4 regions of the Massilia litorea genome follow, and region 3 is predicted to be linked to each of the others. Evidence: predicted binding sites of a transcription regulator. Region 3 holds the regulator's gene; each other region holds the start of a gene.
The links. The regulator LexA, encoded in region 3, represses DNA repair genes until DNA is damaged. The targets are predictions, from matches to a motif close to ACTGTATNNNNATACAGT.
Positions count from the first base shown of each region.

Region 1: imuA (translesion DNA synthesis-associated protein ImuA) is a predicted target of LexA. The motif match lies at 1,221-1,238, and genes of this name have one in related genera.
Region 2: recA (recombinase RecA) is a predicted target of LexA. The motif match lies at 5,765-5,782, and genes of this name have one in related genera.
Region 4: dinB (DNA polymerase IV) is a predicted target of LexA. The motif match lies at 2,731-2,748, and genes of this name have one in related genera.

Region 1 covers NZ_CP062941.1:2,614,816-2,622,599, forward strand. Annotated here, with positions in the region: gene LPB04_RS11675 (putative Na+/H+ antiporter) at 1-1,028, opposite strand, end outside; gene imuA (translesion DNA synthesis-associated protein ImuA) at 1,260-1,967, shown strand; gene LPB04_RS11685 (Y-family DNA polymerase) at 1,897-3,378, shown strand; gene LPB04_RS11690 (hypothetical protein) at 3,579-3,971, shown strand; gene LPB04_RS11695 (TolC family protein) at 4,047-5,381, shown strand; gene LPB04_RS11700 (efflux RND transporter periplasmic adaptor subunit) at 5,378-6,916, shown strand; gene LPB04_RS11705 (efflux RND transporter permease subunit) at 6,913-7,784, shown strand, end outside.
Region 2 covers NZ_CP062941.1:1,808,525-1,816,308, forward strand. Annotated here, with positions in the region: gene LPB04_RS08040 (alpha/beta hydrolase family protein) at 1-835, opposite strand, end outside; gene LPB04_RS08045 (sodium:solute symporter family protein) at 931-2,979, opposite strand; gene LPB04_RS08050 (DUF4212 domain-containing protein) at 2,976-3,314, opposite strand; gene LPB04_RS08055 (sensor histidine kinase) at 3,304-4,851, opposite strand; gene LPB04_RS08060 (response regulator transcription factor) at 4,848-5,558, opposite strand; gene recA (recombinase RecA) at 5,845-6,927, shown strand; gene recX (recombination regulator RecX) at 6,974-7,432, shown strand; gene LPB04_RS08075 (hypothetical protein) at 7,607-7,784, shown strand, end outside.
Region 3 covers NZ_CP062941.1:2,757,286-2,765,069, reverse strand. Annotated here, with positions in the region: gene LPB04_RS12320 (replicative DNA helicase) at 1-1,246, opposite strand, end outside; gene rplI (50S ribosomal protein L9) at 1,363-1,815, opposite strand; gene rpsR (30S ribosomal protein S18) at 1,852-2,142, opposite strand; gene priB (primosomal replication protein N) at 2,178-2,471, opposite strand; gene rpsF (30S ribosomal protein S6) at 2,502-2,897, opposite strand; gene lexA (transcriptional repressor LexA) at 3,129-3,764, shown strand; gene LPB04_RS12290 (SEL1-like repeat protein) at 3,816-4,610, opposite strand; gene LPB04_RS12285 (tetratricopeptide repeat protein) at 4,639-5,505, opposite strand; gene LPB04_RS12280 (cystathionine gamma-synthase family protein) at 5,513-6,754, opposite strand; gene purF (amidophosphoribosyltransferase) at 6,770-7,784, opposite strand, start outside.
Region 4 covers NZ_CP062941.1:1,133,965-1,141,748, forward strand. Annotated here, with positions in the region: gene LPB04_RS05010 (catalase) at 1-491, shown strand, start outside; gene LPB04_RS05015 (recombination-associated protein RdgC) at 648-1,544, opposite strand; gene dinB (DNA polymerase IV) at 1,631-2,707, opposite strand; gene LPB04_RS05025 (S8 family peptidase) at 2,857-4,671, opposite strand; gene LPB04_RS05030 (TonB-dependent receptor) at 5,060-7,288, opposite strand; tRNA gene LPB04_RS05035 (tRNA-Val) at 7,630-7,705, shown strand; tRNA gene LPB04_RS05040 (tRNA-Asp) at 7,743-7,784, shown strand, end outside.

The sequences.
Region 1 (7,784 bases), 140 kb from region 3:
GAACCGAGATAGGTCAGTGCCGCATTGTCGGTGATTGCCGTCAAGCCGAGCGCACCGAAGAACAGGGCGGTCGGCGCCAGGCTCGAGACGATCGGCTGCAGCCACCATTGCTGCATGCCGCCCAGCACCACGAGACCGGCCAGGAAAAATCCGACCAGCAAGCCCTCCTTCAGGATCAGGGGATCCTGGTGGCGCTGATAAGCCTGGGTAAAGCCGAGGAACAATAAAAACAGGCCGAGGAACAGCACCGGATGGTGCGCCAGCAGCACCACCGCGGCGAGGAACAGCAGGTGGATCGCCGAGACCTTGACCGGCACCGGCGGCGCCTCGTCGAGGGCTGCGGGCGCCAGGTGCGCCCGCAGCAGCAGGGTGGCGACCGTGGCATTGATGAGCACGGCGAGGGCCGCGCGCCAGCCGAATTGCGCCAGCATGGTGGCGCTGTCCCAGCCCCAGGTCGAGGCCACCATCAGCACCGGCGGCGCGGCATAGGAGGTCAGGGTGCCGCCGATCGACACGTTGACGAACAGCACGCCCAGCGCCCCGTATTTCAGCGGTTCCGGAATGCCGGGGCGGAACACCTGGGGCGCGAGCATCAGGGCGGCCAGCGTCATCGCGGCCGGTTCCGTGATCAGGGAACCGGCCAGCGGGACCAGGGCCAGGCCCAGCCATGCAAGCGCGACTTCGGTGCGGACCGGCGCCAGCCGCGCGAGCGTGCGCAGCAGCGAGCGCATGGCGTCCAGGACCGGGCGCGACGCGGCGATCACCATGACCACGAACACGAACAGCGGCTCGGTGTACTGGCGCGATTCGGCGTAGTCGATGGCCGCGCCGGGACCGGAAATGAGGGCCATCGCCAGCACCAGGATGAAGGCCCAGAAACCGAACACGACCTCGACTTCGCCGAGCAGGTGGAACAGGCCTTCATGGCGCGGATGGCGGTCGGCCAGCATCTCGAAGCCCTTGGCGGCGAAGGTGTGGACAAGGGCGCAGGCGAAGAGGGTGGCGCCGACCAGCTGCATCGTGGTCATGCGCGCTGTCCCGGGTGGAATGCAATGGCGGTCATTGTCAGGCAAATAATGAATGAAGGCCCATTATTTCACCTTTTGATGCGGATTGGATGGCCTGCCGGGCGAGCTTGTCCGTTTGCGCCTACACAAGCACAAGGTTAAATCGGGTGTTTGCGAACTATACACATCTTGCCAAAACATGAATGACCGAGTACTGTATATCCATCCAGTGCTTTTGCATTACCCCCAATCATGCCTTCTTCACAAACTCTTGCCGCGCCAGAAGAATTGCACCCTTCACTGTGGCGTGCCTCGCAGCTGGCGCATGCCCATACCCGCTGTGTCGACACCGGCCATCCGGCCTTGTCGAAGCAGTTGCCGGGCGGCGGCTGGCCGACCGGCACCCTGATCGATTTGCTGCTGCAACAGCCCGGCATCGGCGAAATGCGCCTGCTGCGCCCGGCGCTGGCGGCGGCCGCATCGCGCCGCATCGTGCTCCTGCAGCCACCCCATCCGCCGCAGGCGCTGGCGCTGGCCGCGCTCGGCGTGCCGCCGTCCCAGCTGATCTGGCTGCGCGCGACGCGCGGGGCCGATGCGCTGTGGGCGGCCGAGCAGGTGCTGCGCAGCGGCAGTTGCGGGGCGCTGCTGTTCTGGACCAACCACGCGCGCGGCGAAAGCCTGCGCCGCCTGCATCTGGCGGCCCAGTGCGGAGAAACCCTGTTCTTCATGATGCGCCCGCTGGCGAGCGCCCAGGATTCCTCGCCGGCGCCGCTGCGCCTGTCCTTGCGGCCCGCCGCGGGCGGGCTCGACATCGGTTTCATCAAACGCCGGGGACCGCAGCGCGATGCGCCGCTGTTCCTGCCCCTCACTCCTTCCTTGCTCCAACGCCATGCGACTGTGGATCGGCCTGTACCTGCCCCGGTTACCGCTCGAGGTTTTCAGCCCGAACTGGTCAACTGACGCCGGCTGCGTCGTGCTCGAGCAGGAGCGGGTGCTGGCAGCCTCGCCCCTGGCGCGCGCCGCCGGCGTCCAGATCGGCATGCGCCGCGGCGGCGTGCTGATGCTCATGCCCGAGGCGCGCATCGTCGAGCGTTCCCCCGAGCGCGAGGCCGAGGCCCTGCACGCGGTGGCGATGGCGCTCTTGCAGTACACGCCGCAGGTGACGCAGGCCGAGGAATCGACGCTGTTGATCGACATCGGCGCCAGCCTGCGCCTGTTCGGCGGCATCCGCGCCTTGTGCCGGCGTGTGCGCGCCAGCCTGCGCGCGCTCGGCTTTTCAAGCTACCTCAGCTGCGCGCCCAGCGCGCGCGGCAGCTGGATGCTGGCCCGCCAGCGCGCCGGCCGGGTCCTCACCATCGCTTCCCTCACGCGCCGCCTCGACCGCCTGCCGAGCACGCTGCCGCCGCCGGCCCGGCCCTTTGCCAGCTGGTTCGAAGGCATCGGCTGCTTCGACATCGGCGCCATGCGGCGCCTGCCGCGGCCCGGCCTGCAGCGCCGTTGCGGCCGCGCGCTGCTCGACGTCCTCGACGCCGCCTACGGCATGGCGCCCGAGCTGTTCGAATGGATCGAAGCGCCGACCGTCTTCCACGCGAAGATCGAACTGTTCGATCGCATCGAGAACGCCGAGGAGTGCCTGCAAGGCGCCGAGCGCCTGGTGCAGCAACTGACCGGCTGGCTGTGCGCGCACCAGCTGGCCGTGGAGCGCATCGTGCTGCTGCTCGACCACGAGCGGGGCCGGGTGGCGCGTCCGCCCACCGCGGTCGAGATCGCGCTGGGCGAACCGACCTGGCGCGACGAGCACCTGGTGCGCCTGCTGCGCGAGCGCCTGGCGAAAACCGTATTGGAGGCCCCCGTCATCGGCCTCGCGCTCGATGCCGCCCAACTGCAGCCGATGGCGCCGCCGAGCGAGTCGCTGTTTCCCGAGCCCGGCGGCAGCGAGGAAGACCGGGTGCGCATGCTCGAATTGCTGGTGGCGCGCCTCGGGCCCGACAACGTTTTACAGGCGCTGCCCCAGGCCGACTACCGGCCGGAAATCGCCAACACCTGGGTGCCGGTGCAGCAGAAGGTGCGCGAATCGGTCCGTTCCGCGCAGATGCCGGCGGACGTGCAAAGCCTGCCGCGCCCGACCTGGATTTTAGCCAAGCCGATTGCGCTGCTGATGCGCAATCACCGGCCCTTCTATGGTTCGCCCTTGAAAATGGCGTCGGCGCCGGAACGGATCGAAGCGGGCTGGTGGAGCGAATCGCAGACGCGCGATTATTTCATTGCGGAGGGGCAGGACCATACGCTGTACTGGGTGTACCGGGAGCGCATCGTGGGGGCGGGCGAGGATGCGGATCCGAGGTGGTATCTGCATGGCTTGTTCGGGTGAGGGGAGCCTGGTCTGACAGGCTGGGCAGCAGTGAATCGGCGCAGAACCAGCGATGCACCAGTTCCACCTGCGCCGCAGCTTCCCGGCGCGGCTCAGCATGCGCCACCTCAGGATTGCGCCAGCTGGCTGAGCACGGCGGCCGATACCGGTAGCGCAAGCTACGCCTCGCTCATATAATGTGACGACTCCGATATCGTCCAATGAGCCATCCACGCCGTAACCGTCTCCTCAGCGCGATCGTCGCGCTTGTGAGCCTGCTGTTCATGCAGCTGGCTGTGGCCGCCTACGCCTGTCCGGACCTGATGCCGGCTCCGGGCGCGCCGATGCTGGACAGCGCCGGCCAGCCGATGGTGGACTGCCCGGAGATGGACCGGCAGAGTCCCACCCTGTGTCACGCGCACACGAACAAGCTGACGCCATCGCTCGATAAACCGGACGCACCTTCGGTGATGCCTTTCGTCGCCGCCGGGTTCGCGCTGCTGCTCATGTGGCCCGAGGAAAAGGTGGCGATGTCCAGTCCTCCCCGCGTTTTCCTGCATGCCTCCGGCACATCGCCGCCGATAGCGATACGCCACTGCTGTTTCCGCCTATAGTTTCCAGTTGCCTGGTCATCGTTTCCGCCGTGTTTGCGCACGGCGGTGCCGTTCTTCGCACTCTGGAGCTTTCACATGGATCTTCATGACCTCGCTGGGCAGCGCTTCTCGCGCCGCCTCGGCGTGATTCGCACGGCGCTTGCCTTCGCATTGCTGTCCGGCTTTTTCTCAGCCCAGGCACAAGCCGCCGTCGCGGGCTTGACCCTTGCACAGGCGCAGCAGCGTGCCCTTGACCGTTCGCGCTCGCTGCCCGCACGCGACGCGTCCATCGCGGCGACCCGCGAGCTGGCGGTCGCCGCCGGCCGCCTTTCCGACCCAGTGCTGCGCGCCGGGATCGATAATCTACCGATCAGCGGCGCCGAGCGCTACAACATCGGTACGGATTTCATGACCATGCGCCGGATCGGCGTGATGCAGGAACTGACCTCGTCCGACAAGCGACGGCTGCGCGCCTCCCAGCTCCACGGGACGGCGGACAAGGCATCGGCGGAAAAGGAAGCGGAGATTGCCCGCATCGAAAAGGACACGGCGCTGGCATGGCTTGACCTGTATTTCGCACGACAGGCGGCCGACCTCGTGGGGCAACAGGTCGCCCAGGCACAACTGGACCTCCAGGCGGCCCAGGCGGCATATCGCTCGGGCAAGGGTGGCCAGGGCGAATTGTTCGCCGCGCGCGGGCGCGTCGTTGCTGCGCAGGACAAGGTGAGCGAGTTCGATACGCGCGTCCGGGCAGCCCGGAGCATGTTGTCGCGGTGGGCCGGTCCCGATGCCGACGCCGCAACGGCGGACATGCCGAATCTCGACCAGCTCCGGCTCGATCCGGATGCCGTCGACAGCCAGCTTGCGCACCACCCGGAAATCGCGGCGCTCGACCGCGAAGCCGGCATCGCCCGTACCGAGGCACAGCTCGCGGAGGCAAACCGGCATCCCGATTGGTCGGTCGAAGTCGCGCTGCAACAGCGCGGACAGGGATATTCGAACATGGTATCCGTTGGCGTATCGGTACCGCTGCAGTGGGACAGGAAGAACCGCCAGGACCGCGAACTCGCAGCCAGGCTGTTGCGCGTCGACCAGGTAGGGGCCGAGCGTGAGGAGCGCCTGCGCGGCCATGCCGCGGAAATACGGGTCATGCTGGACGAGTGGCGCAGCGGCCGCGAACGCATCGCTCGCTACAGGCGCGAGCTCCTGCCCCTTGTCGCCGACCAGAGCGCGGCAGTGCTCGCCGCCTACCGCGGCGGCAAGGCCAGCCTGTCCGACGTGCTGGCGGCACGCCGCAACGAACTCGACGTCCGGCTCCAGGCCTTGCAGCTCGAAGCCGAGACGGCAAGGCGCTGGGCGCAGTTGAATTTCCTTTATCCGTCAAGCCGCAGCATGCCGGCAATGCCTAACCAGCCGGAGGCAAGGCCATGAACCGCCGCACCATTATGTCGATTGTTGGCGGCCTGGTTGCGCTTGCTGTGACCGGTGTAGGGGCATATCGTCTCGGTACCCAGGCAGGCGCCCATGGGCCGGCTGCGACAAGCGCGGGCCAAAGTGCGTCGTCCGCCGGGATGGACCAGCCGGGACGCAAGGTCCTGTACTGGCACGATCCGATGGTGCCCGGCCAGAAGTTCGACAAGCCCGGCAAATCGCCCTTCATGGACATGGACCTGGTCCCTGTCTATGCCGATCAAAACGGGCCTGCGGGCGGCGTCGAGATTGCCCCTGGTGTCCAGCAGAACCTCGGCATCCGCGTCGTCGAAGTCCGCAAGGGTTCCCTGACGAATTCGCTCAGCGTCGTGGGAAATGTCGCGTTCAACGAGCGCGATCTCGTCGTCCTGCAAGCCCGCAGCAGCGGCTACGTGGAAAAGCTCCTGGTGCGCGCGCCGCTCGAGCCGGTTCGCAAGGGGCAGGCGCTGCTCCAGCTGTTCGTGCCGGACTGGGTCGCCGCACAGGAGGAATACCTGGCCATCAAGCGCATGCCGGCCGGTCCGGATACCGCGGGACTGCTCGACGCGGCGCTGCAGCGCATGCGCTTGGCGGGCATGACCGACGCGCAGGTGCGGCAGGTGAGCGTGCAATCGCAGACCAGCCCGCGCATCACGGTGACCGCGCCGGTCGCCGGCGTCGTCACCGAACTGGCTGCCCGCGAAGGGATGGCGGTCACCATGGGAACGCCCTTAATCCGGATCAATGGACTGGAAACGGTCTGGGTCAATGCCGAGGTGCCCGAGAGCGCGGCGGCGCAGGTCCGGCCCGGAATGGCGGTACGGGCCACGAGCCCGGCCTTCCCCGGAACGGAGTTCAGCGGCAAGGTGGAGGCGGTGCTGCCCGAAGTGGCCGCATCCACGCGCACGCTGAAGGCACGGATAGCGCTTGCCAACCCCGGCGGAAAACTGGTGCCGGGCATGTTCGCGACGATACGCATGACGCCCGCGCAAAGCCGTGAAACCCTGCTGGTTCCGTCGGAAGCGGTGATCCAGACGGGCGCCCGAACCGTCGTCATCGTCGCGGCCGGCGAAGGACGATTCTCTGCGGTGGAGATCGTCGCGGGGGCGGAGGCCGACGGGCAGACCGAAGTCATCGAAGGGCTCGGTGCAGGCCAGAAGGTCGTGGCGTCTGGCCAGTTCCTGATCGATTCCGAGGCGAGCCTGCGCGGCAGCTTGCAACGCCTCGGCGCAGCAGCCGCGAAGGGATCGGCGCCTGCCGGCCCGACGAAAGCCGCGACCCACCGGGCGACCGGGAAAATCGAACAGATCGCCGGCGATATGGTGACGATCTCCCATGGCCCGGTTCCCAGCCTGAAGTGGGGGGCGATGACGATGGGTTTCGCGCCGCCCGCAAGCGGCATGCCGAAGGACCTCAAGATCGGCGACACGGTGCAGTTCGAGTTCCAGGCCGCGGACGATGGCGTGTTCAAGCTCGTCTCGATGTCGCGCATTGCAGGCACGGGAGGCGGTCAATGATCGCGCGTCTGATCCGCTGGTCGATCGCGAACCGCTTCCTCGTGTTGCTGGCGACACTGGGCCTGGTGGCATGGGGCGTCTGGTCGGCGCAGCGCACGCCGGTCGACGCGCTGCCCGACCTGTCGGACGTGCAGGTGATCATCCGTACGACCTATCCGGGCCAGGCCCCGCAGCTCGTCGAGAACCAGGTCACCTATCCGCTGACCACCACCATGCTGTCGGTGCCGGGCGCGCGCAGTGTCCGCGGCTATTCGTTTTTCGGCGACTCCTTCGTCTACGTGCTGTTCGAAGACGGCACCGATCCCTACTGGGCGCGCTCCCGGGTGCTGGAATACCTGAACCAGATCGGTTCGCGGCTGCCGGCACAGGCCAGGCCGGTGCTCGGACCGGATGCCACCGGCATCGGATGGGTCTACGAATATGCGCTGGTCGACCGCAGCGGCAGGCACGACCTGTCGCAGCTGCGCGCGCTGCAGGACTGGTTCCTGAAATACGAATTGAAGACGGTACCGAACGTCTCCGAAGTCGCGAGCATCGGCGGCATGGTGCGCCAGTACCAGATCCAGCTCGACCCCGACAAGCTGCGCGCCTATGGCGTCACGCACGCCCGGGTCATCGACGCGGTGCAGAAGGCGAACCAGGAATCGGGCGGCTCCGTCCTGGAACTGGGGGAGGCCGAATACATGGTGCGTACTTCCGGCTACCTGGCAACGCTCGACGACTTCCGCCGCATCCCGCTGAAGACAAGCGCCGGAGGGGTCGCCGTGACGCTGGGCGACGTGGCGCGGGTGCAAGTCGGCCCCGAAATGCGGCGCGGGATCGCGGAGCTGAACGGCGAGGGCGAGGTTGCGGGCGGCGTCATCGTCAT
Region 2 (7,784 bases), 950 kb from region 3:
CGCGGCGTGTGCTGACATACAGTTTGCCGTCCGGACCGAAGGCGAGGGGCGTGATGCTGTTCTCGGCGTCGCCGTACGCTTTATAACTGGTCAGCTTGCGCCATTCTTTCGTTGCCGGGTCGAGATAATGGATGGACACCATGTCGTCCTTGATGCCGACCGCAATCCGCGGCTCGCCCTTGTGGTCGAGCATCCAGCTGGTGACGTCTTCCTTCGGACGGCTCACTTCCTGCACCTGGCCGGTGACCGTGTTCAGGCGCAGCAGGCCGGTGCGCGCCGTGCGGTAGTCGGTTTTGAACGCCAGGTCGCGCACATAGACATAGTCGGAATCCTGGGCGCCGCGCCCGGACAGCATGAAGGTATGCCAAGGAAGCAGGCGAGGACCGGTGCGTTGTCCCGTGCGCTGGCCGGTCCGCACGTTGCCGGTCTCGGCCAGCTGTACCAGGTTGCTGCCGTCGCGGTTGACGGCAAACAGGCCCGGCGCATAGTCGTCGTCGCCCTCGGCAACCTTCTTGTCGCCCACGTTGAAGAGCAGGCGCTCGTTGTTCACCCATTGGAAGCTGCCGATGTCGGCATCGTTGTACGAGGCCACGATCTTGCCGGTATTGGTCTGCAGGTCGACCACGACCAGGTAGTCGCGCTGTCCCGGTGCACTGCCGCGCGCGGCAATCGCGCGACCATCCGGCGACAGCAGCCCGCCATTGAAGGCGGGACTGTTGAAGAAACGTTCGATCGGCGGCAGGGCGGGCGCGGCCTGGGCCTCGTTAATGGGAGCGGTCCACAGCGACAGGGCGAGCAGGCCGGCGTGGAAAAGGGATGTGTGAACGAATGACATGCTGGGATTTCCTGGTCGAGAGAAAGGGAGCAGCTATTTCTCAAGAATAACATTTATGCATGTCAAAAAACTATGCCCTATGGATATTTATTCCTCTATTCCGGTGCCCGAATGTGGTCGACCAGTGCATCGCTCGAGCGTGCCGGTGCCGGGCTCAGGAGACTGGCGATCACGACCGCGGCCAGGCCGGCCGGGACTCCAAAGATACCGGCCGACATCGGCGCGATGTCGAACCAGGCCGCGTCCAGCCGGCCGCCCAGGATCGGGTGTACCCGCAGCATGTAATACAGGCAGACCATGAAGCCGACCACTATCCCGGCAATGGCGCCCACATGGTTGGCGCGCTTCCAGAACACGCCCAGCACCAGCGCCGGGAACAGGGCCGAGGCCGCCAGCGAAAAGGCGGCGCCGACCAGAGAAAGGATGTCGGCCGGCTTTTGCGAGGCGGCATAGGCCGCAATGAAGGCCACCGCCAGCAGCAGCAGTTTCGAGATCGTCACCCGCTTCTGGGTCGAGGCGCCGGGATCGACGATCTTGTAATAGATGTCGTGCGAGAGCGCGTTCGAGATGGCCAGCAGCAGGCCGTCTGCCGTGGACAGGGCCGCGGCCAGCCCGCCGGCCGCCACCAGGCCCGAGATCACATACGGCAGGCCGCCGATCTCGGGCGTGGCCAGGACCAGCACGTCGCCGTCGATCGCGATTTCCGCCAGCTGCACCAGGCCGTCGCCGTTGATGTCAGTTACTTGAATCAGGGGATTGACCTTGTCGATATTTCCCCAGTACGAAATCCAGGTGGGCAGCGAACTGAAATCGCTGCCCACCAGGCTCGTATAGATGTCGTATTTCGCCAGGACCGCCAGCGCCGGGATGCTCAGGTAAATCAGGAGAATGAAGAACAGGGTCCAGAACACCGAAATCCTGGTTTCGTCCACCGAGGGCGTGGTGTACGAGCGCATCAGGATGTGGGGCAGGGCGGCGGTGCCGAACATCAGGCAGAACACGAGCGCCAGGAAATTGTTGCGGTGCGCATTCGATTCCGCTTCGGTGGCGCCGGGGAAGGGCATGGCATGCGGCTGCGGCGGCTGGGCGCGCGCAAGCAGGCGCGTGCGCTGTTCGCGCCACAGGGGCTCGGCGTCTTCCGCCGTCTTCGGGTAGGCGGCGAGGGCGCGCTCGGCGCTGCGCACGTCGGCCAGGGATAGATTGCGCAGGCGCGCCGCGTCGAGCCTGCGCTGCGCCTCCACCTTGCCCTGTTCCCAGGAACCGGGTAATGCCGCCAGGCGTGCGGCGTAGGCGTCGGCCTGCTGCTGGAAGTGCGCCCTAACTTCGCGCTCGCGTGGGTCGGCCGCAAGCTGGGCTTCGCGCTGGGCCAGCTTCGGCAGCACCGAGCCGTAGGCCACTTGCGGCAAGGGATTGTCGGCGTGCTTCGCTGACAGCCACATGGTCGGGATCAGGAAGGCGACCAGGATGATGATGTACTGGGCCACCTGCGTCCAGGTAATGCCGCGCATGCCGCCGAGAAAAGAGCAGACCAGGATGCTGGCCAGGCCGAGGAAAATCCCGACCGAGAAATCGACGCCGGTGAAGCGCGAGGCGATCAGGCCGACGGCATAGATCTGCGCGACCACGTACACGAAGGAGACGATGATGGTGGCACCGACGGCGAGCGCGCGCACCGGCCCGCCGCGCCCGCCCGCGCCGCCGCCGTAGCGCACGGCGAGAAAGTCGGGGATCGTGTACTGGGCGAACTTGCGCAGATAGGGCGCGATCAGCAGCGCGACCAGGCAATAGCCGCCGGTCCAGCCCATGATGTAGGCGAGGGCGTCGAAGCCGGACAGATACAGGCCGCCCGCCAGGCTGATGAAGCTTGCCGCCGAGATCCAGTCGGCCGCGGTGGCCATGCCGTTGAACAGGGCCGGCACGCGGCGTCCGGCAACATAGTATTCGGTCACGTTCGAGGTGCGGCTGATGACGCCGATGGTGGCGTACAGCACGATCGTGGCGAACATGAACAGGTGGCCGATCCAGAGCCGCGGCATGCCCTCGTTTTCCAGCACCGTCAGGGCCAGCAGGAAGCCGGCGAAGCAGACGCAGAACCAGGCGTAGTAGCCGGACAGGCGCCGGAAGTAGCGCTTCTGGCCGCTCATCCGCCGACCCCGGCGCCGCCCTGCATGGCGCGCGCAAGATCGCGGTCGAAGCGGCGCATGCGCCAGGCGTAGACGCCGATGATCGCCAGGCACACCAGCGATGCCCCTTGCGCCGCCATGTAGAAGGAGAGCGGCCAGCCGAACAGGGTGACGCGTGCCAGTTCGCGCGCAAAATACACGGTACAAAAACCGGTCGCCAGCCATAGCGCCATCAGGACGAAGGTCAAGCGGCGCGTGCGGCGCCAGTGGGCGGCGCGCGCGGCCAATAAACGGCGCTGGCGCTGCAGCTCAGGCTCGGACGAAGGCGCAGTCGAGGGCAAGGGTTCAGGCGGCATCGAAGTCGTCGTGGACAGGTGGTGGGAAGGTCAGGCGGAACAGGCTGCCTGGAAATTTGGCGGAGTGGCTGCGCGGATTATTGAAAATGTCGACCTCGGCGCCGTGCTGGCCGGCGATCTCGCGCACGATGGCCAGCCCCAGGCCGCTGCCGCTCGCGCTCGAGCCGAGGATGCGATAAAAACGCTCGAACACGTGGGCGCGCTCGTGCGGGGCGATGCCCGGCCCGGTGTCTTCGACTTCGAGCAGCGCCCGTTCGCCGTCGCGCCGCACCTGCACCGTGACGCTGCCGCCGGCAGGGGTGTAGCGCAGGGCGTTGTCGATCAGGTTCGACAGCAGTTCGCGCAGCATCAGGGCGTTGCCGGCGATGACCACGTCCTCGTCCTGCGCTTCGTAGCCGAGGTCGATGCGGTGCGCGAACGAGGCTTGCACCCAATCCTGCACCACGTCGCGCGCGAGGCCCGCCAGATTGATTTCATCGAAGGCGAGGCCGGCATGCGGCTGGTTTTCGGCGCGCGCCAGGGCGAGCAACTGGTTCACCAGGCGCGTCGCCGACTCCGAACTTTTCGCCAGCTGTTCCAGCGAACGGTGGATCTCGTCCGGATCGAGCTGGCGCAAGGCGAGCTCGGACTGCATGCGCATGCCGGCCAGCGGCGTCTTCATCTGGTGCGCGGCGTCGGCAATGAAACGTTTCTGCATGTCGATGGTCTGCGACAGCCGCCCCAGCATGTCGTTGAGCGAGCCGACGAGGGGAGAAATTTCCTCGGGCACCTGGCGCGAATCGATGGGAGACAAATCGTCGGACGGACGCGCGCGGATGCGCTCCTGGAGTGCCGCCAGCGGAGACAGGCCGCGCGAGAGGGCGAACCAGACCAGGGCCAGGATGATCGGCAGAATGATGAACTGGGGCAGGATCACGCCCTTGATGATCTCGTTGGCGAGCAGGGCGCGCTTGTCCAGCGTTTCCGCCACCTGCACCAGGGCTTTACGGGGGAAAACGGGCGAGCTGCTGTCGGGCGGGGCGAGCGGGTCGAGGTTGATGTACAGGTAAGCCACGCGCAGCGGCGTGCCGTGCAGCGTGGCGCTCCGGAAGTGCACCGCGCCATCCTTGTCGCCATCGCCGTCGTTATCGTGACTGCGCGGGCGCGGCAGTTCGGCGTCGCCGTCGACGTGGCGTCCGGCGGCGTCGCTCACCTGGAAATACACGCTGTCGATGTCGTCGGCGCGCAGGATGTCGCGTGCGCTGCCCGGCAAACGGGTATTGATGACGCCGTTTTCTTCGCGCACCTGCTGGGCCAGCACCGTCACCCGGTCTTCGAGCGCATGATCGAAGGGTTGGTTCGCGATCGATTTCGCGACCAGGTAAGTGATCACTATGCTCATCGGCCACAGCAGCAGCAGGGGCGCCAGCATCCAGTCGAGGATCTCGCCGAACAGCGAATGCTGGATGTTTTCTTCGGGCTCGGGATTCGGCGGGACGTACAAAGGCTCGGGCAGCCCCGCATCGGGCTCGATCAGGCCGGCATCACGTTCGTTCACTTCGAATCGAGGGCGTGCTCGGCACCGGCACGGGCTGCGTCCGAATATTTTTCGAGGCAATAGCCCAGGCCGCGCACGGTGGCGATGCGCACGCCGCCGACCTCGATCTTCTTGCGCAGCCGGTGCACATAGACCTCGATCGCATTGTTCGACACCTCTTCGCCCCATTCGCACAGGTGGTCGACCAGCTGCTCCTTCGAGACCAGGCGCCCGGTACGCGCCAGCAGGATTTCGAGCAGGCCCAGTTCGCGCGCGGAGAGGTCGAGCATCTGCTCGTTGATATACGCGCTGCGCCCGACCTGGTCGTAGACCAGCGGGCCGTGGCGGATCACGGTCGGGCCGCCGCCGGCGCCGCGCCGGGTGAGCGCACGGACCCGCGCCTCCAGCTCCGACAAGGCGAAGGGCTTGGCCATGTAGTCGTCGGCGCCCAGATCGAGCCCCTCGACGCGCTGCTCGACCGAGTCGGCGGCCGTCAGGATCAGCACCGGCAGCAGGGAAGAGCGCGCGCGTAGCCGGCGCAGCACCTCCAGGCCCGACATTTTCGGGAGCCCGAGGTCGAGGATCAGCAGGTCGAATTCCTGGGTCGAGAGGGCGGTGTCGGCATCCTGGCCGTTGCGCACGTCGTCGATCGCATAACCGGACTGGCGCAGTGAGCGCGTCAGCCCGTCAGCGAGTACGCTATCATCTTCGGCAAGCAAAATTCGCATAAGATTACCCTGTTATCGATTAGACCTTCCGGCTGAGCTTGCGAAAAAATCCTCCATGGCAGTGTTGCATCGTCTCACCGTACTCACGTACTGTCTTCGACGATGCGCCTGGCCCTGGAGTTTTTTTCACAACCCCATTGTGTTTGATATCGCGCAACAATGCGAGCCTTCTGCAACGTTCGAGTAAAATCCTGCTTGCCAAAACCACTGGATTTTTATACAGTAGTGGCTATTGAAAAGCGTGAGGGTACCCACACCTTGGTACCTCCAAGACTGAGAGAAAATTATGGACGACAAAAAAGTAGTACACAACGCCTCCGAAAAAGGCAAGGCGCTGGCCGCCGCCCTCGCGCAAATCGAAAAGCAGTTCGGCAAGGGTTCGGTCATGCGCATGGACGCGAATACGCCGGTCGAGGAAGTGCAGACCGTCTCCACCGGCTCGCTGGGCCTGGACATCGCGCTGGGCGTCGGCGGCTTGCCGCGCGGCCGTATCGTGGAAATCTACGGTCCGGAATCGTCGGGTAAAACCACGCTGACCCTGCAGACCATCGCGCAGATGCAAAAGCTGGGTGGTACCTGCGCCTTCATCGACGCCGAGCACGCGCTCGACGTGGGTTACGCGCAGAAGCTGGGCATCAAGCTCGACGAGCTGCTGATCTCGCAGCCGGACACCGGCGAACAGGCCCTCGAAATCACCGACGCACTCGTGCGCTCGGGTTCGGTCGACCTGGTCGTCATCGACTCGGTGGCGGCACTGACCCCGCGCGCCGAGATCGAAGGCGATATGGGCGATTCGCTGCCGGGCCTGCAAGCCCGTCTGATGTCGCAGGCACTGCGCAAGCTGACCGCGTCGATCAACCGTACGAACACCCTGGTCATCTTCATTAACCAGATCCGTATGAAGATCGGCGTGATGTTCGGCAGCCCGGAAACCACGACCGGCGGTAACGCGCTGAAGTTCTACGCCTCCGTGCGCCTGGACATCCGCCGTACCGGTTCGATCAAGTCGGGTGACGAGGTGATCGGTAACGAAACCAAGGTCAAGGTCGTCAAGAACAAGATCGCGCCACCATTCCGCGAAGCGCACTTCGACATCCTGTATGGAGAAGGCACTTCCCGCGAAGGCGAAATCCTCGATCTGGGCGCCGACAACAAGATCGTGGAGAAGTCCGGTTCCTGGTACAGCTATAACGGCGAACGTATCGGCCAGGGCAAGGACAACGCCCGTCAGTTCTTGAAAGACCGCCCGGCACTGGCGCGCGAAATCGAGAACAAGGTACGTGCGGCCCTCGGTGTGCGCGAACTGCCGCCGCCTGTCGGTGGCGACGCCGAAGACAAGGCGCCGAAGTTGAAGGCCGTGTCGGAGTAATCGGTCGGGGCCGCAGCTGTGGCCCCATCCGATCTGCTGTATCGCCATGCGCCAACCAGTACTGAGTCTGAAAGCCCGAGCCCTGCGCTTCCTCTCCATGAGGGAGCACAGCCGGCTCGAGCTCAAGCGCAAACTGGCGCGCCATGCGGAGGAGGGCGACGACATCGACGCCCTCCTCGATTTTCTGGAAAAGAACAACTGGCTGTCGCAGGAGCGTTTTGCTGAATCCTTGATTCATCGAAAGGCTTCCCGCTTCGGCAACAGCCGTGTGATGGCCGAGCTGCAAAGCCATGGCGTCAACGGAGAAGCGCTGGCCGAACTGAAGTCCGGCCTGGCCGAGAGCGAAACCGCGCGTGCGGTCGAGGTCTGGCAACGCAAGTTCGGCACCGTCGCGCAAGACGCGGCCGAGCGCAGCAAGCAGATGCGGTTTTTAATGGCGCGCGGTTTTTCGAGCGGCGCCGTGCGCACCGCCCTGAAAGGGGCGCCCGAGGACGACGAGTTTTAAGTAGCGCCGGCATCGCCTCGTTGCGACTGTCCCGCAGTCTTGTCTGCACCCCAAATCGGCTCGATCCATTCCCAGGCGCCAGCGTGGAGCGCCATCCGGCGATATGCGCCCGCATATTCCTCAACCCCGGATGACGCTGCACGCTGGTTTTTGCTTGCCCTAAAAGTTGTCATCATGAAAACGATACTCGTTCTCGCCCCACTGTTCGTATTGGCATCGTGCAGCCGTCAGCCCGTCGAGCCGACCGGGATCTATCGGCTCAGTACGCAGGAAAAAATGGTCGTGCTCGAGGTGCGCGCCAGTGGCGACTATATTCTCCAGATCGACCGCTCCGGCAGCATGACCGATGAAA
Region 3 (7,784 bases):
AGTCGGGATTGTAGACCTCGTCGCGATACAGGAAAATGATCACGTCCGCATCCTGCTCGATTGCGCCCGATTCGCGCAAGTCGGACATCACGGGACGCTTGTTGGGGCGCTGTTCCAGCGAGCGGTTCAGCTGCGACAGCGCGATGACGGGACAATGCAGTTCTTTCGCCAGGCCCTTCAGGGAACGCGAGATCTCCGAGATCTCGGCCGCCCGGTTGTCGCCCGGCTGGCTGCCCTGCATCAGCTGCAGGTAGTCGACAATGATCAGGCCGAGCTTGCCACACTGACGGGCAAGGCGGCGCGCGCGTGCGCGCATTTCGATCGGATTCAGCGCCGGCGTCTCGTCGATATACAGCTGGGCGTCGTTCATCTTCTGGATGGCGTGCGTCAGGCGCGGCCAATCCTCGTCGTTCAGGCGGCCGGTACGCAGGCGGTGCTGGTCGAGCTGGCCGACCGAACCGAGCATACGCATGGCCAGCTGGGCGCCGCCCATCTCCATCGAGAACACGGCCACCGGCAGGCCCGCTTCGATGGCGACGTTCTCGCCGATGTTCACGGAGAAGGCGGTCTTGCCCATCGACGGACGGCCGGCCACGATGACGAGGTCGCCCGGCTGCAGGCCCGAGGTCATGCGGTCGAGGTCGATGAAGCCGGTCGGCACGCCGGTGATCTCGCCCTGGTTTTCGCGCGAATACAGTTCGTCGATGCGCTCGACCACCTGAGTCAGCAGCGGCTGGATCGGATTCCAGCCCTGGGCGCCACGGGCGCCGGACTCGGCAATGGCGAAAATCTTCGATTCGGCCTCGTCAAGCATCTGCTTGACTTCCTTGCCTTGCGGATTGAACGCATTGCCGGAAATTTCGTCGGCGACCGTGATCAGTTTGCGCAGGATGCCGCGGTCGCGCACGATCTCGGCGTAGCGGCGGATGTTGGCGGCGGAGGGCGTGTTCTGCGCCATCGCATTCAGGTATTGCAGGCCGCCCACGTCCTCGGCCTTGCCGAGCGAGACCATGGCCTCGTAGACGGTGATCACGTCGGCCGGCTTGCCGCTGTTAATCAGGCGCACCATCTGTTCGAAGATGATGCGGTGGTCATAGCGGTAAAAGTCGTCCGCGTGCATGAAGTCGGCAATGCGGTCCCAGGCCGCATTGTCGCGCAGCAGGCCGCCGATGACGGACTGCTCTGCTTCGATGGAATGCGGGGGAATGCGCAGCGATTCGATCTGCGGATCTGCGGGGGTATTCATGGCGGGCATTATACCTCCTCCGTCATACCGCTGAAATAATTGGGGAGAATCTGGCAATAAAAAAGCCGGGCAAGCCCGGCTTTTTCTTTTAAACAACAGCGTGCTGCGTGCTGTGCTTAGGCAGCTTCGCCCACGACAGCGATCGTGATTTCCACGACGACGTCGGTGTGCAGCGCGACGGCAACCGGGTGCTCGCCGGTGGTCTTCAGCGGGCCGGTCGGCAGGCGCACTTGCGCCTTTTCGACTGCGAAACCTTGCTTGCTCAGGGCTTCGGCGATGTCGAAGTTGGTGACCGAACCGAACAGACGACCGTCGACGCCGGCTTTCTGGGCGATGCTGATGGTCATGCCGTTCAGCTTTTCGCCTTGGGCTTGCGAAGCGTTCAGCTTTTCAGCAGCAGCTTTTTCCAGCTCGGCGCGCTTGGCTTCGAACTCGGCCTTGGCCGATTCGGTGGCGCGGCGGGCCATCTTTTGCGGGATCAGGAAGTTACGTGCGTAACCGTCCTTGACCTTGACCACGTCGCCCAGGTTGCCGACGTTAACAACTTTTTCCAAAAGGATAACTTGCATATTTTTCTCCAGGATATTCTGATCTGTACGACGGGATTAACCGTGGTGCAGGTCGGTGTACGGCAGCAGCGCGAGGTAGCGTGCGCGCTTGATCGCGGTGTCGACCTGGCGCTGGTAGTGCGCCTTGGTGCCGGTCAGACGTGCAGGCATGATCTTGCCGTTTTCCTGGACGAAGTCCTTCAGGGTGTCGACGTCTTTGTAATCGACCTGTTCCACGTTTGCAGCGGTGAAGCGGCAGAACTTCTTGCGCTTGAACAGCGGGTTCTGCTGTTTGCGCTTGAGTTTTTCTTTGGCCTTGTTTTTGTCGAACTTTTTACCGAATGCCATTTGAGGCTCCTGTATCTAAAAGGTGGCCGCTAGTCTTAAGCGGCGGCACTAAAATCAATGATGTGAAACACCAGGGCTTTACTGTTGCGATTCTTCCTGGCCAAAAATCCCGTAAACTGGTGTGCGGCGCCCAGTTCTGCGCTGGCGAAGCGGCCCGAAATTTCTCCCGCGGCGAACGCGGCAATTTCGAACTCGACCAGCCTGTCCACCCCTGCCTCGACCTGCTGCGAACTGTGCATCAGGATTGCCGAGACGACCGGCACGCCGGCGGGGGTATAGCGCAGTACGTCGCGTTCAGCAATCGTCGCGACGACTTGTAACTGGTTCACTGCGAGTTCACGATTCCTGGCAAGAAAAATTTAGGCAGCAGCTGGGGCCGGGGCTGCAGCGGCCGCTGGGGCTTCTGCGCGGTGGCTCTTGGCTGCGTCTTCGCGCTGGACCGACTTCATCATTGGCGATGGAGCGGTTTCAGCTTTCTTCATCTTCACGGTCAGGTGACGCAGCACGGCATCATTGAACTTGAATGCGGTTTCCAGCTCGACCAGGGTCTCGTTGTCGCACTCGATGTTCATGCAGATGTAGTGTGCCTTCGGCAGCTTCTGGATCTGGTAAGCCATCTGACGACGGCCCCAGTCTTCGACGCGATGGATGTTACCGCCGCGTGCGGTGACGCTGGCCTTGTAACGCTCGATCATCGCCGGGACTTGCTCGCTTTGGTCCGGGTGGACGATAAAAACGATTTCATAATGACGCATGCAACACTCCTTGAGGACGTTTAAACAAATGCCCACCTCGGCGTCAAGACGAGTGTGGGAAGGGAAAGCCGGCAATTATAACGCGGATGGCATGAAGGCGCAATCTCCCGCCGGCGTCGCCCCGGCGCGACACCTTGCTCGACAGGAAATGTTAAAAAATGAGGATTTCCCTTGCATTCGCCGAAATACTGTACAAAAATACAGTCTGAATCATTAACCTGTGGCAGATCCATGCTCAAGCTCACTGCAAGGCAACAACAGATCCTTGAACTGATCAAGGAAGCGATCGACAACACCGGCTTCCCGCCGACCCGTGCCGAGATCGCGAAAGAATTGGGCTTCAAATCGGCCAACGCCGCTGAAGAACACCTGCAGGCCCTGGCCCGCAAAGGCGCGATCGAGATCGTCTCGGGCACCTCGCGCGGCATTCGCCTGATCGGCGCTTCCCTGCCCGATCCGCTGCCGACCGTACCAGCCGCCCTGCTGATGTCGCTGCCGCTGGTCGGCCGCGTCGCCGCGGGCTCGCCGATCCTGGCACAGGAACACGTCGAAGCCACCTACAACGTCGACCCCGCCATGTTCGGCGCGCGCCCCGATTTCCTGCTGAAGGTGCGCGGCTGGTCGATGCGCGACGCCGGCATCATGGATGGCGACTTCCTCGCCGTCAAAAAGATCGACAGCGCCAAGAACGGCCAGATCGTCGTGGCCCGCATCGGCGAAGACGTCACCGTCAAGCGCTACCGCAAGACCGGCGAGACCATCGAACTGCTGCCGGAAAATCCGGACTTCAAGGTCATCCGCGTGGAGCCGGGCGACGATTTCGCGCTCGAGGGCCTGGCGGTGGGATTGATGCGCAGCTGGCATTAAGCGCGGCTGGGTATGAAAAAAGCCGCTGGCGCGGCTTTTTTAACGTCGGCGTTATTTGTTGGCCTGGCTATAGTTGTGCTTTCGCGCCTCGATGTCGCGCGCGCGCTCGGCCGAAGGACCGCCCTCGATGATGGCGTTGTGCTCCTTCACATAGGCCCCTGTCGCGCTACGCCAGGCTGCGACATCGGCCAGCACCAGCTTGGCCGCGACTTTCGCCTCTTCCGACAGGTTCTCCTGCACCTGGGTAAGATGGGTTTGAGCGCGCTCCGTCTCGGCGGCATTCATCAGCTTCACGATGTCTGCCGGAATGCGCTTTACCAGCGGCGAGGCTGCATTCAGGTTTTCCACGAAACCGTTGTAGCAGCTCTGCCAGCTTGCAATGGCTGCCGATACGCGATCGATCTCGTCGCTCTGCTTCGATATCGCGGGAATGCGCGGTGCGGGACAAGCATATTTCCCGGTTTTCAAGTCGCTACCGTCGTAGCCGCTTAACCAATAATCGATGTCGGCCCGCCGTTCCGTGCGCTGTTGCATGACGACGAGCGAGCTGGCCGCCACCGCATTGCCTTTCGCAGCGGCTTTACGGAACCATGCCTGGGCCTTGGCCTCATCCACGACGCCGGCTTCGCCGTACCAGTACATCTGGCCCAGGTGTTGCTGTGCATCGGCATTGCCGGCATTTGCCAGCCTGGTGTACAAGGTCAGGGCTTCCGTATAGCGCTTCTGCTCGAACAGCGTGTTGGCGGAAGCGAGATCGTTGGCGGCAGCAGCGGGAAGGCTGACAAACAGGAAGGCAGCGTACAGAAGTTTTTTCATGGCGGTAACGAAATGAGCAGGGCCCATCATACTGCGAGAAGGGCCGCCACTCAAAGGATCACTTGCCGGTCGTGATGCGCGTGTTCGTGCTTCCATGCAAACGCATCTCGTTGTCGCGCACGTTCCGAATCGTGTCCAGTTCCAGCTGACGCTTGCGCCGCAGGTTCTCCTCTTTCACGAATGCCTGGGTCGACTTCTCCCAGGCGTCGCGCTGGGCTAACGTCGCGTCGGCTTGTGTTTGGGCATCGAGGATGATCTTGCGGTAGGTCGGCTCGATATGGGCACGCACGCGCTCGAACTCCGCGGGGCTCATCATGTCGAGGACGTCTTGCGGGATCACTTTGCCCGGTGGCATCGCGGAATTGAAGTTACTGACGAAGCCGTTGTAGCAGGTCTGCCATGTTGCAACAGCTGCGCGGGTGGCCTCGATCTCCTCATTGGTCTTCGACAGGACGGGAATCGCCGGCGCTGGGCAGGCGAATTTTCCCGAGCGTAGCTCTTCACCACGATATTCGCTCATCCAGTAAGCGATTTCCTTCTCGCGGGTCTTGCGCCGTTCGAGGATAGCCAGCGATTCCTTTGCGTCGGGGACGCCTGCCGCCGCGGCTTTGCCGATCCATTCGCGGGCAGCGTTCAGATCTTGCGCCGTACCGTCGCCATACCAGTACATCTCGCCAAGGCGGAATTGGGCTTCGGAATTACCGGCGCGCGCGGCCTTGGTAAACAGCGGCAGGGCCTTCGCATAATCCTTGGCTGCCAGCAGGCGATTCGCGTCAGCGAGATCGTCTGCGCTTGCACTAAGGCACACGAAAAGTAAGGAGAGTACATAACGGCGCATGGAATCGTCCTGTCGGAAATATTGTAGGCCGATCATAAAACCGTAATGTTTTAAAGGCAACGCATTCTGCGTGCACATGCGTTGCATTTTTACATCATACGTCCAGTGCGACGCGGAAATCCTCCAGCAAATCGTCGGCATCCTCGATGCCCACCGATACCCGGATCAGCGACTCGGCAATGCCCATGCTGGCACGGCGCTCGGCACCCATCTCGAAGAAAATCGTGTGCGCGACCGGAATCACCAGCGTGCGCGTGTCGCCGAGGTTGCTTGCGGGGATCGCCAGGTTCAGGCGGTTCAGGTAATCGAAAGGATCGATATCCGCGCGCAGCTCGAAGCTGAGCAGCGATCCGGCGGCGCGGAACAGCTCGGTGCTGAGGCCGTGTTGCGGATGCGAGGGCAGGCCCGGATAGTGGACGGCCGAGACCCGTTCATCGGCTTCGAGCATCTGCGCCAGCGCCAGCGCATTCGCGCAGGTGCGCTCCATGCGCAAGGCCAGCGTTTCCGCGCCGACCGCGATGTGGTGCGCCGCTTCCGGCCCGAGGGCGGCGCCGAAATCGCGCAGGGCCTTCGCGCGCAGCTGGGCCATGCCCTGGGCCGCGGGCGGCTGCTTGCGGAAGTTGGCGGCGATATTCGGGAAGGCGCTCCAGTCGAACAGGCCGGTGTCGGTCAGCGCGCCGCCGAGCGCGATGCCATGGCCGGCGATCGACTTGGTCAGCGAATTGACGACCAGCCCCGCCCCCACCGCTTTCGGGCGGAACAAATACGGCGTGGTCATGGTGTTGTCGACCACGTACAGGATGCCGCGCGCACGGCACAGTTCGCCGATACGGGCCAGGTCCGCCACCTGGGTACGCGGATTCGCGATGGTCTCGACGAACACCAAGCGCGTATTTTCCTTCAGAACCGCCTCGACATTGGCCACATCGGTCGCGTCGACGAAATCGACCTCGACGCCCTGCCCCGCCACCGTCTGCCACAGGCTGTTGGTGTTCCCGAACAGGAAGCTCGATGAGACGATGTGGTCGCCTTCGCGCAGCAGCGCCTGGAACAGCGCGCCGATGGCCGCCATGCCTGTGCCGAAGCACAGCGACGACACCCCGTCTTCCATCTTCGTGATCTTGTCTTCCAGCGCGGACACCGTCGGGTTGCCCTGGCGACCGTAGCGGAAGCCCGGTTCCTTGCCCTGGAATACGGACGCTAGCTGGCGCGCATCGTTATAGCCGAATGCGACCGAGGTGTGGATGGGTTTGTGCAGTGAGCCCTGCTCGATCGCCTTGCGGCGGTCGTTGTGCAGGATCGTAGTCGTGAAACCGTAGTGTTTTTTTTCGCTCATGGCAGTGCAGGTGAATTATTCGGCGGGGACCGCTGGATTCAGGTTCAGCTGGGTACGCACCACGTCTTCCTGCGAGACACCCTTGCCGCCGTTATGGCGCGCAGTCTCCAGGTTGTCGAGGTAGGCCGGGGTCACGTCGCCGGTCACATAGACGCCGTCGAAGCACGAGGCCTCGAAATTGGTCAGCGCCGGATTCACGTCCGAGATCGACCGCTTCAGGGCATCGATATCCTGGTAGACCAGGCGGTCGGCGGTGATCTCCTCGCACACTTCCTCGACGGTGCGGCCGTAGGCGATCAGCTCGTCGCGGGTCGGCATGTCGATGCCATAGACGTTCGGGAACAGCACCGGCGGCGCGGCCGAAGCGAAGAACACTTTGCGGGCGCCCGCTTCGCGCGCCATCTGCACGATCTCGCGGCTGGTGGTGCCGCGCACGATCGAATCGTCGACCAGCAGCACGTTCTTGCCCTTGAACTCGGAGCCGATGGCGTTCAGTTTCTGGCGCACGGATTTCTTGCGCATCCCTTGCCCAGGCATGATGAAGGTACGGCCGATGTAGCGGTTTTTAATGAAACCTTCGCGGTATTCGACGCCGAGCTTCAGGGCCAGCTGGATCGCCGCCGGACGCGAGGAATCGGGAATCGGCATCACGACGTCGATGTCCTCGACCGGGATCTCCTTGCGGATCTTGTCGGCCAGGTATTCGCCCATCTTCAGGCGGGTGGCGTAGACCGAGGCGCCGTCGATCACCGAATCCGGACGTGCCAGGTAGACGTATTCGAAGGCGCAGGGATTGAGCGACGGGTTTTCGGCGCACTGGCGCTCGTGCAACACGCCATCCTCGCCGATGAACACGGCTTCACCCGGGGCGATGTCGCGCACGAAGCGGAAACCGATGCCCTCCAAGGCCACCGATTCGCTGGCAACCATGTATTCGGTGCCGTTCTCGCCCTCGTTCATGCCCAGGCACAGCGGACGGATGCCGTAGGGGTCGCGGAAGGCGAGCATGCCGTGGCCGGCGATCTGGGCC
Region 4 (7,784 bases), 1.6 Mb from region 3:
CCAACCAGCGCGACGGCCAGATGACGTATGTGGTCGACGACAGCGGAGAAAACAAACACATCAACTACGAGCCGAGCCTGCTGGGCGGCACGCAGGAGGCGCCGCAGCCGCAGCGCGATTATCACCAGTATGTCGAAGGCCACCTCGGCCGCTACCAGACGACGAATACGCGCAGCGACTACAAACAGGCGGGCGACCGCTACCGCAGTTTCGCCGACTGGGAGCGCGAGGAACTCGTCAACAATGTCGGCGGCGACCTGAAACAATGCCCTGAAGTCGTACAGCTGCGCATGGTATGGCACCTGTGGCATTGCGACGAGGATTACGGGCGCCGCGTGGCGCAGATCGCCGGCATCGACCTCGAGAAGGCGAAGGCGCTGCCGCCGCTGCCAGGCAAGCCGATGCCGCACGAGAACCGCCAGGGCGCGACCTACACCGACGGCAGGAGCGAGGAGCCGGCAACCAGTGAGGAGGTGGCCAGCGCGAAATAAGTACCAAGCAAAACGGACCCGCGCGGGTCCGTTTTTACGTGAAGTTGTAGGGTGGGCACGCCGTGCCCACGCGGACTGATGATCATTATTGGCCGCGATCCTTGTCAACATGGCGCACGCTTCCCGGTGGGCACGGGGTGCCCACCCTACAAGCGCTCAGGCCTTGGCTTCGCCGCCCAAGGCTTCCACCACGTCGGCCAGCATCTTCGCCAGCTCGCCGGTCATCAGCATCATGTCGTTATCGAAACGCTCGTCGTCGCTGTTGGTGACGGCGCCGCCTTCGTTGATGACGTCCAGCGGTTTGATGCCCTTGATCGCCAGCGATTCGGTCAGCACGAAGCTGACGCGGCTGTTCCAGGTCATGGCCAGGCGCGTGCACTGTTTACCTGCGGCGATGTGGCGGCGGATGTCGTCCGGATCGAGCGAGTGTTTCACGTAACGGACAGCCGCGCGGCTCTCTCCGGTGGCACGCAGTTCCGTGTCCTGGTCGATCGTGAAGTTATATGGCGCCTCGTCGGCTTCCAGCCAGCCGGTCATCACGGCCACCGGCGAACGCTGCACGCGCAGCGACTCGAGCGGCATGCGGTCGACGCCTTTCAGCAGCAGCTTGACCACGTCATCGGCCTTGGCCGGGCTGGCGGCATCGACAACCAGCCAGCCGTTGACCGGGTCGATCCAGGTCCAGGTATTGCTGCGGATCGTGAATGCGCGCGGCAGCAGTTCGTCGGCCACGCGTTCCTTCAGTTCTTTCATCGCCTTCTTGCCTGGCGGGAAGCCCTGCTGCTCTTCCAGCTCGGCCGCTTTCGCCTTGGCGACCTGGTTGATCACCGAGCTCGGCAGCAGCTTCTTTTCGGTGCCGAGCATCATCAGCATCTGCTTGTTGACGACGTGAACCAGGCCGCCGTTCGGACGCGGCGCATCCCAGCCCTGGCGCAGCAGTTCATTGCTGTTCGCCGGCGTGAAGGCCAGTGGCGCGAGCGCCTCCTCCATCTGTTCAGGCGTGAAGGCCCATGGTGCGGGCAGGCGGTAAATCTGAAGATTCTTGAACCACATAGTTGCTTTCTGTTGTCTCAGTATTTCAGGGGAACGACATTCTACACGCTGATGTCGCCACATTTTCACGTGGCAACAACAACGTTTTAATGTGTTGCGTGTTCGTCAAACAGGCTCAGCTGCTCGACATGTTCGCTGTCGCCCAGGCGCACGCCCACGCCCAGCAGGCGTACGGGGCGGCTGGCACGCAGCCAGCCGGTCTCCATCAGGCGCGCGAAGGTGGGCAGGTGCGGTGCATAGGCGACGCACTCGACGGTGGTCTGCTGGAAATCGGAAAATTTGATTTTAATGAACAGCTTATTGATGAATTTTTCGGCACCGGCACGTTTTATCCGGCCCAGCAGGTGTTCATATAACTCGGGCAGCAGCGCCAGGCAGGCCGGCAGGTCGGGGACGTCGTTGGTATACGTTTCCTCGGTGCTGACCGATTTGCGTTCGCGCTCCGGGCTGACTTCGCGGTTGTCGATGCCCCGGCACAGGTCATGCAGGCGCGCACCAAAACTGCCGAAGTGGTGTTGCAGCTCCTGCATTGTCCAGCCGCGCAAATCAAGGCAGGTCTGCGCACCCAGTTTATTCAGCTTGGCGGCCGTCACTTTACCGACACCGTGCAGTTTTTTCACCGGCAGCGCCGAGACGAAGGCATCCACTTCTTCCGGCCGCACCAGGAACAGGCCGTCCGGCTTGTTCCAGTCGCTGGCGATTTTCGCGACGAATTTGTTCGGCGCCACGCCGGCCGAGGCGGTGATGCCGACGGTCTCGAAAATCCGTTTGCGGATTTCCTGCGCGATCAGGGTGGCGCTGCCCTTGCAGTGCGGGGAATTCGAAACGTCCAGGTAGGCTTCGTCGAGCGAGAGCGGTTCGACCAGGTCCGTGTAGTCGCTGTAGATCTCCATGATCTGGCGCGAGGCGATCCGGTATTTCTCCATCGCCGGCGGAATGACCAATAATTCCGGGCACAGTTTCATGGCCTGGGCGGTCGCCATCGCCGAATGGATGCCGAAGCGGCGCGCCTCGTAATTGCAGGTCGCGACGACGCCGCGCTGGTCGGGCCGGCCACCCACGGCGAGCGGACGCCCGCGCAGGGACGGATCGTCGCGCATCTCGACCGAGGCATAAAAACAGTCGCAATCGCAATGGATGATTTTACGTGCGGGGACGTTCACTCTGGCGGCGGCCGGGGCCGACTACTGTAATTCCGTACAGTATCTCGTCAATTGGATTTTGTTGCAAGGGGCGCAGGGAGGGCGCTTCAGGCAAAAAAAGACGCGCGGCAAGCCGCGCGTCTTTGGGCTTTGTTACGCAAGCAGGGAAATTACCAGGTCGCCTTCAGCGTGTACTTGCCGTTGGTCGAACCGGTGCCGCCGCTGTAGTACTTCACGCGCACATAGACTGGCGCGGTGGTGCTGCCGTTATTCACCACCGAAGCGGTATCGGTCGCGCCGGCGCCGTTTTCGCTGGCGGTCAGCTGCGTACCTGCACTGTTGTAGCTGTACACGTCGTAGTCGGCGGTCGACAGGCCCGGGGTCATCGTGGCGGTCAGCGTCTTACCGGGCGGCAGCTGGATGACGAAGTAGTCGCTGTCGGTCGAGGCGCTCATGGTGCCGTTGACGGTGGTGCCGCTGGTCGAGATCGCGTTCGCGGTCGAGATCGTGTTGTTCGACTCGGTTTCCGAGATCGTCGGCGCGGTCGCGCCGCTGGCGGCGGCGACGGCGGCTGCCGCGTCGACGATACCGGTGCCGCACTGCGAGCAGGTGCCCGGGAAAGCGCGTGCGGTGCTCTTGAGCTTGGCTTCAATGTCGTCCGGCGTCAGCGCAGGGTTCTTCGACAGCATCAGTGCAGCCACGCCGGCAACGTGCGGGGTCGCCATCGAGGTACCCTGGTAGCCGACGTAGTTGTCGGAACCCGGGGTCGTGGTGCCGCTGTTGAGCGTCGACAGGATGCTGTTGGCACCGTCGCCGCCTGGTGCCGCCACGTCGACCACGGTACCGTAGTTCGAATACGATGCCTTCGCGCCCGTCTTGCCGGTTGCCGCCACGGCGATGACGCCGGTGCAGTTGGCCGGATTCGAGTTGCTGGCGTTCTGGTTTTCGTTGCCGGCCGCGACGACGACGACGGTGCCGCGCGAACGGGCACTGTTGATCGCGTTCTGGGTCGTGGTATCGCAAGCGCCGCCGCCGCCGAGCGACATGTTGATGACCTTGGCCACGTTGGCGTTGGCCGGCACGCCGGTCACGGTACCACCCGAGGCCCAGATGATCGCGTCGGCGATGTCCGAGGTGTAGCCGCCGCACTTGCCGAGCACGCGCACGGGCACGATCTTGGCGTTGTAGGCGACGCCGGCGATGCCCAGGCTGTTATTGGTCTTGGCGGCGATGGTGCCGGACACGTGGGTGCCGTGCCAGCTCGAGTTCTGTGCGGTATTGCCGGCGTAGCACTCGTTGGCGGCGATCCAGTCGCCCGGGTCGGACGGGTCGGCGTCGCGGCCGTTGCCGTCGTTGGCCACCGCGGTGTCGGAAATGAAGTCGTAGCCGCCGACGAACTGGCCGGAAAGGTCGGCGTGTGGACGGTAGCCGGTGTCGATCACGGCAACGTTCACGCCGGTACCGGTCGAGAGGTCCCAGGCGCCGGGCAGGCGCAGGCCGCCGGTCGCGTCGGTGTAATCCCACTGCTGCGCGTAATACGGGTCGTTGGCCGTGGCCATCTTGGTCATGATGCGGTCGGGCTCAGCGTATTCGATCGAGCTGTCGCGTGCCATCAGTTCCTTCGCCAGCGCCGACGCTTCCTGCAGCGACACCTTGCGGTCGATCTTCAGCACCTGGGCGCCGGTGGCGATATGGTGCAGGGCCTGGAGGCGCATGCCGAACTGCTGGCCGGCGCGGTCGGCAATCGCCTGGCGTGCCGCCGTCATGGCCGTCGGCACGGTGGCCTTGGCGCTGCCGACGTTGGCATCCTTGTATTTGACGATCAGGCGGTCGGTGTGGAGGATATATTGCGTGGTGCCCGCGGCCTGGGCTTCAGGCGCGCTGCCTGCGGCGATGGCGGAGCCGAAGCCCAGCGAGGCGGTGGCGATGGAGACAGCTACAGCGACTTTCAACAAACTCGGGTAAATCGATTGCGTCGACTTCATGTTGAGCCCTTCGATGTGTAGTTTTCCGTCAAGGCGTGATTGCCTTGGTTTATGTTCACCGGCTGGTCGCCGATGTGCCCTCGAGTGGCGGCTCGGAAAATGTACTGCGGAGTAATCATGCGTGTGGGGAATTTCGAATCGTGTGCAGCGCTTTCGCAACACTTTCGCATGTTGATTTAACAAAAACATCGTTTATTTGAAGGTTTTGTATGTACGCCAAATAACATACGGCAGGCTTTCATTATCATCGTCGCAACAATCATTACTTGGTATATAAGGCAAGACATCTGCTTATGAAACAGGCATAAAAAAGGCCGCGCAGAGCGCGGCCATTTACGGACACCACAGGTTTTTTAACCGTCAGCTGCGTTTTGTCAGCTTCTTGTAATTAAAAGTTACCCTTGAATTGAACGCCCCAGGTACGCGGCTCATTGGTGAAGCCCGTCAGGTTGTTGAAGTCGATGGCGCCCGTGATGCGGCGCTGGTCGAGGATGTTACGGCCGAACACGGCCGCTTCATACTTGCCATTTGCCCAGGTGTAACCCAGGCGCAGGCCGCCTTCGGTCAGCGGCTTGCCGGTGAACTCGGCCGCTTCGTACAGGAAGAAATTGATCTTGCTGCGATACGACCAGTCGGTAAACACGAACACCTCGCCGTCGGCGACCGGCGCGCTCCAGCGCGCGGTGGCGTTGACGATCCAGCGCGGCGCCTGCGGCAGCATGTTGCCGTTGATGACGACGCGGTTGGCGGCGTTGATCGGATCCAGGATGGTGCAGGAACCGCAGCGGTTCACCGACAGGCTGGCGTCGCGGATTTGCGTGTAGTTGTAGCTGGTGCTGCCGGTCACGCGCAGCGACGGGCTGATCGCCGCCTCGACGTCGAGCTCGACACCGCGGCCCTTGGTTTTATCCGCGTTGATCAGGCGGTTGACGTTCGAGTTACCGCCCACGACGGTCAGCTGCTGGTCCTTGACCGTGTAGTCGTAGACCGAGAAGGCGACCCGGCCGCGGCGGTCGAACAGGTCGGCCTTCACGCCGGCTTCGACCGAGGTGATGGTCTCGGCATCGGCCACCGTGATCGGCACCGAGGCCGAGGCCGCCGCGATACTCGGCGCGCGGAAGCCGGTGGCGACGCGGCCATACACGTTTACGGACGGGGTCAGCTTGTAGGTACCGGACAGGTCCCAGCTGACCTTCGCCTTACTGGTGTTCACGCCGGTGTCGCCGATCTGCACCACGTTTTCGTTGACGACCGTATTGAAATCCTTCTTGTCCTTCGTGTAGCGCAGGCCGCCACGGACATCGAACACGCTCGAGACTTTATAAGTGGCCGAACCGAACACGGCCCAGGCCGTATTGTCCTGGCGGCTGAACAGGCGCGAGGTGCGCGCGCCGGTCGTGCTGCTGAAATTGTCGCTGCCGCCGGTAGCCGATTCGTCGAACCAGTACACGCCTGCCTGCCAGTTCAGGGGGCCGGCGTATTCGGATTCGAGGCGCACTTCCTGGCTGTACTGCTTCAGGTCCTCGATCTTGCTGGCGGTCTCGACCTGGAAAGGGATGAAGCCGGGACCGGCCGGGGTGCCGCCGTCGATGTCGCCGCGGCTGTTGTAGTCGCCAATGGTCTCGTAGCCGGTGACCGAATACAGTTTATAGTCGCCCAGGTCCCAGGACAGGCGGGCGTTGGCGCCGCGGGTGGTCAGATTCTGGAAGTTCTGCGCGTTCGTGACGATGCGGTCGAGATCGAGGCCGTCGGCGATGTCGTTCGTGCCCTTGCGGATCAGGTTGGCACGGAACAGGCGCGCGCTGCCGCTCGTGGTGCGCTGGTGCAGGTTGAACAGGGCGCTGAAGGCGCCGGCCGGCTTGTACAGGAATTGCACGCGTTCGGCGTGTTCGTTGTAGCCGTCGAGGTCGCCGCGCTTCTGGGTCTGGGCGAGGTCGGCGAAGTTTTCCACGTAATCGTCGCGGTGCTGGCGCAGGGCCGAGAAGCGCATCGCCCATTCTTTCGAGAGCGGCACGTTGACGGCGCCGTCGACGTTGATCGTGTTGTGGGTTGCAATGGAGGCGTTGTAATAGCCTTCGAGCTTGTTCAGGCTCGGCTTCTCGGATTCGAATTTCACCACGCCGGCCGGGGTGTTGCGGCCGAACAGGGTGCCCTGCGGCCCGCGCAGCACTTCGACGCTCTGCAGGTCGAAGATCGGGAAGCCTTTCAGAATCGGGTTTTCCTGCACCACGTCGTCATAGATCAGGGAGACCGGCTGCGAGGCGAAGGTGTTGAAATCGGTATTGCCGTAGCCCCGGATGTAGAAACGCGGGAAGGTACGGCCGTTCGACGATTCCACGTTCAGGCTCGGGAGCTTGCCGGCCAGCAGGCGGATGTCCTCGCCGCCCGACACCAGCACGTCGAGCTTTTCGCCGCGCAGGGCCGAGACCGACACCGGCACGTCGCGGATGTTTTCGGTGCGCCGCTGGGCGGTGACGGTCACGGTCTGCAGGGCGCCGGTGCTGGCGGCCGGGGCTGCTTCCTGGGCCAGGGCCGAACCGGCCGGAAAGGCGGCGCCCAGCGCCAGCAGAGCGTGCGCGTGCACGACGCGGCGGTGCATCTTGGACATCTTGATCATGTTGTTCCTTGAAGTGAGAAAAAAACGCGATGCCGCTACTTCCTCCATGCGCCGCCAGGCGGCCGGCGGTTTACCCGCCACGGCACCTGCATCTTTGTCGATGTCTCAAGATTGCCGCTGAATCAAGCCGCTATTGTTTCCGATGGCGGGCTGGCAAGGCAAGCGCGGGAGGCCTTGCACGACCCGATTAACAACACTTCCTTCAACCACCGGTACTGCCGCCGAAAACGGGGTTTTCCACTTTTTTAGAAAAACCCTTGCATATCCGCGAAGCCATACGCTATGATTCGGGCCTCTTCAGACGCGATGACAAACGTCAGACGAACAGAATACGGTGAGCGGGGCGCTTAGCTCAGTTGGTAGAGCGGATCCCTTACAAGGATTAGGTCGGGAGTTCGAGCCTCTCAGCGCCCACCAGCATTCAGTTCGAAACGAGGAACCGATCAGTAAAAACGGAGCGGTAGTTCAGTTGGTTAGAATACCGGCCTGTCACGCC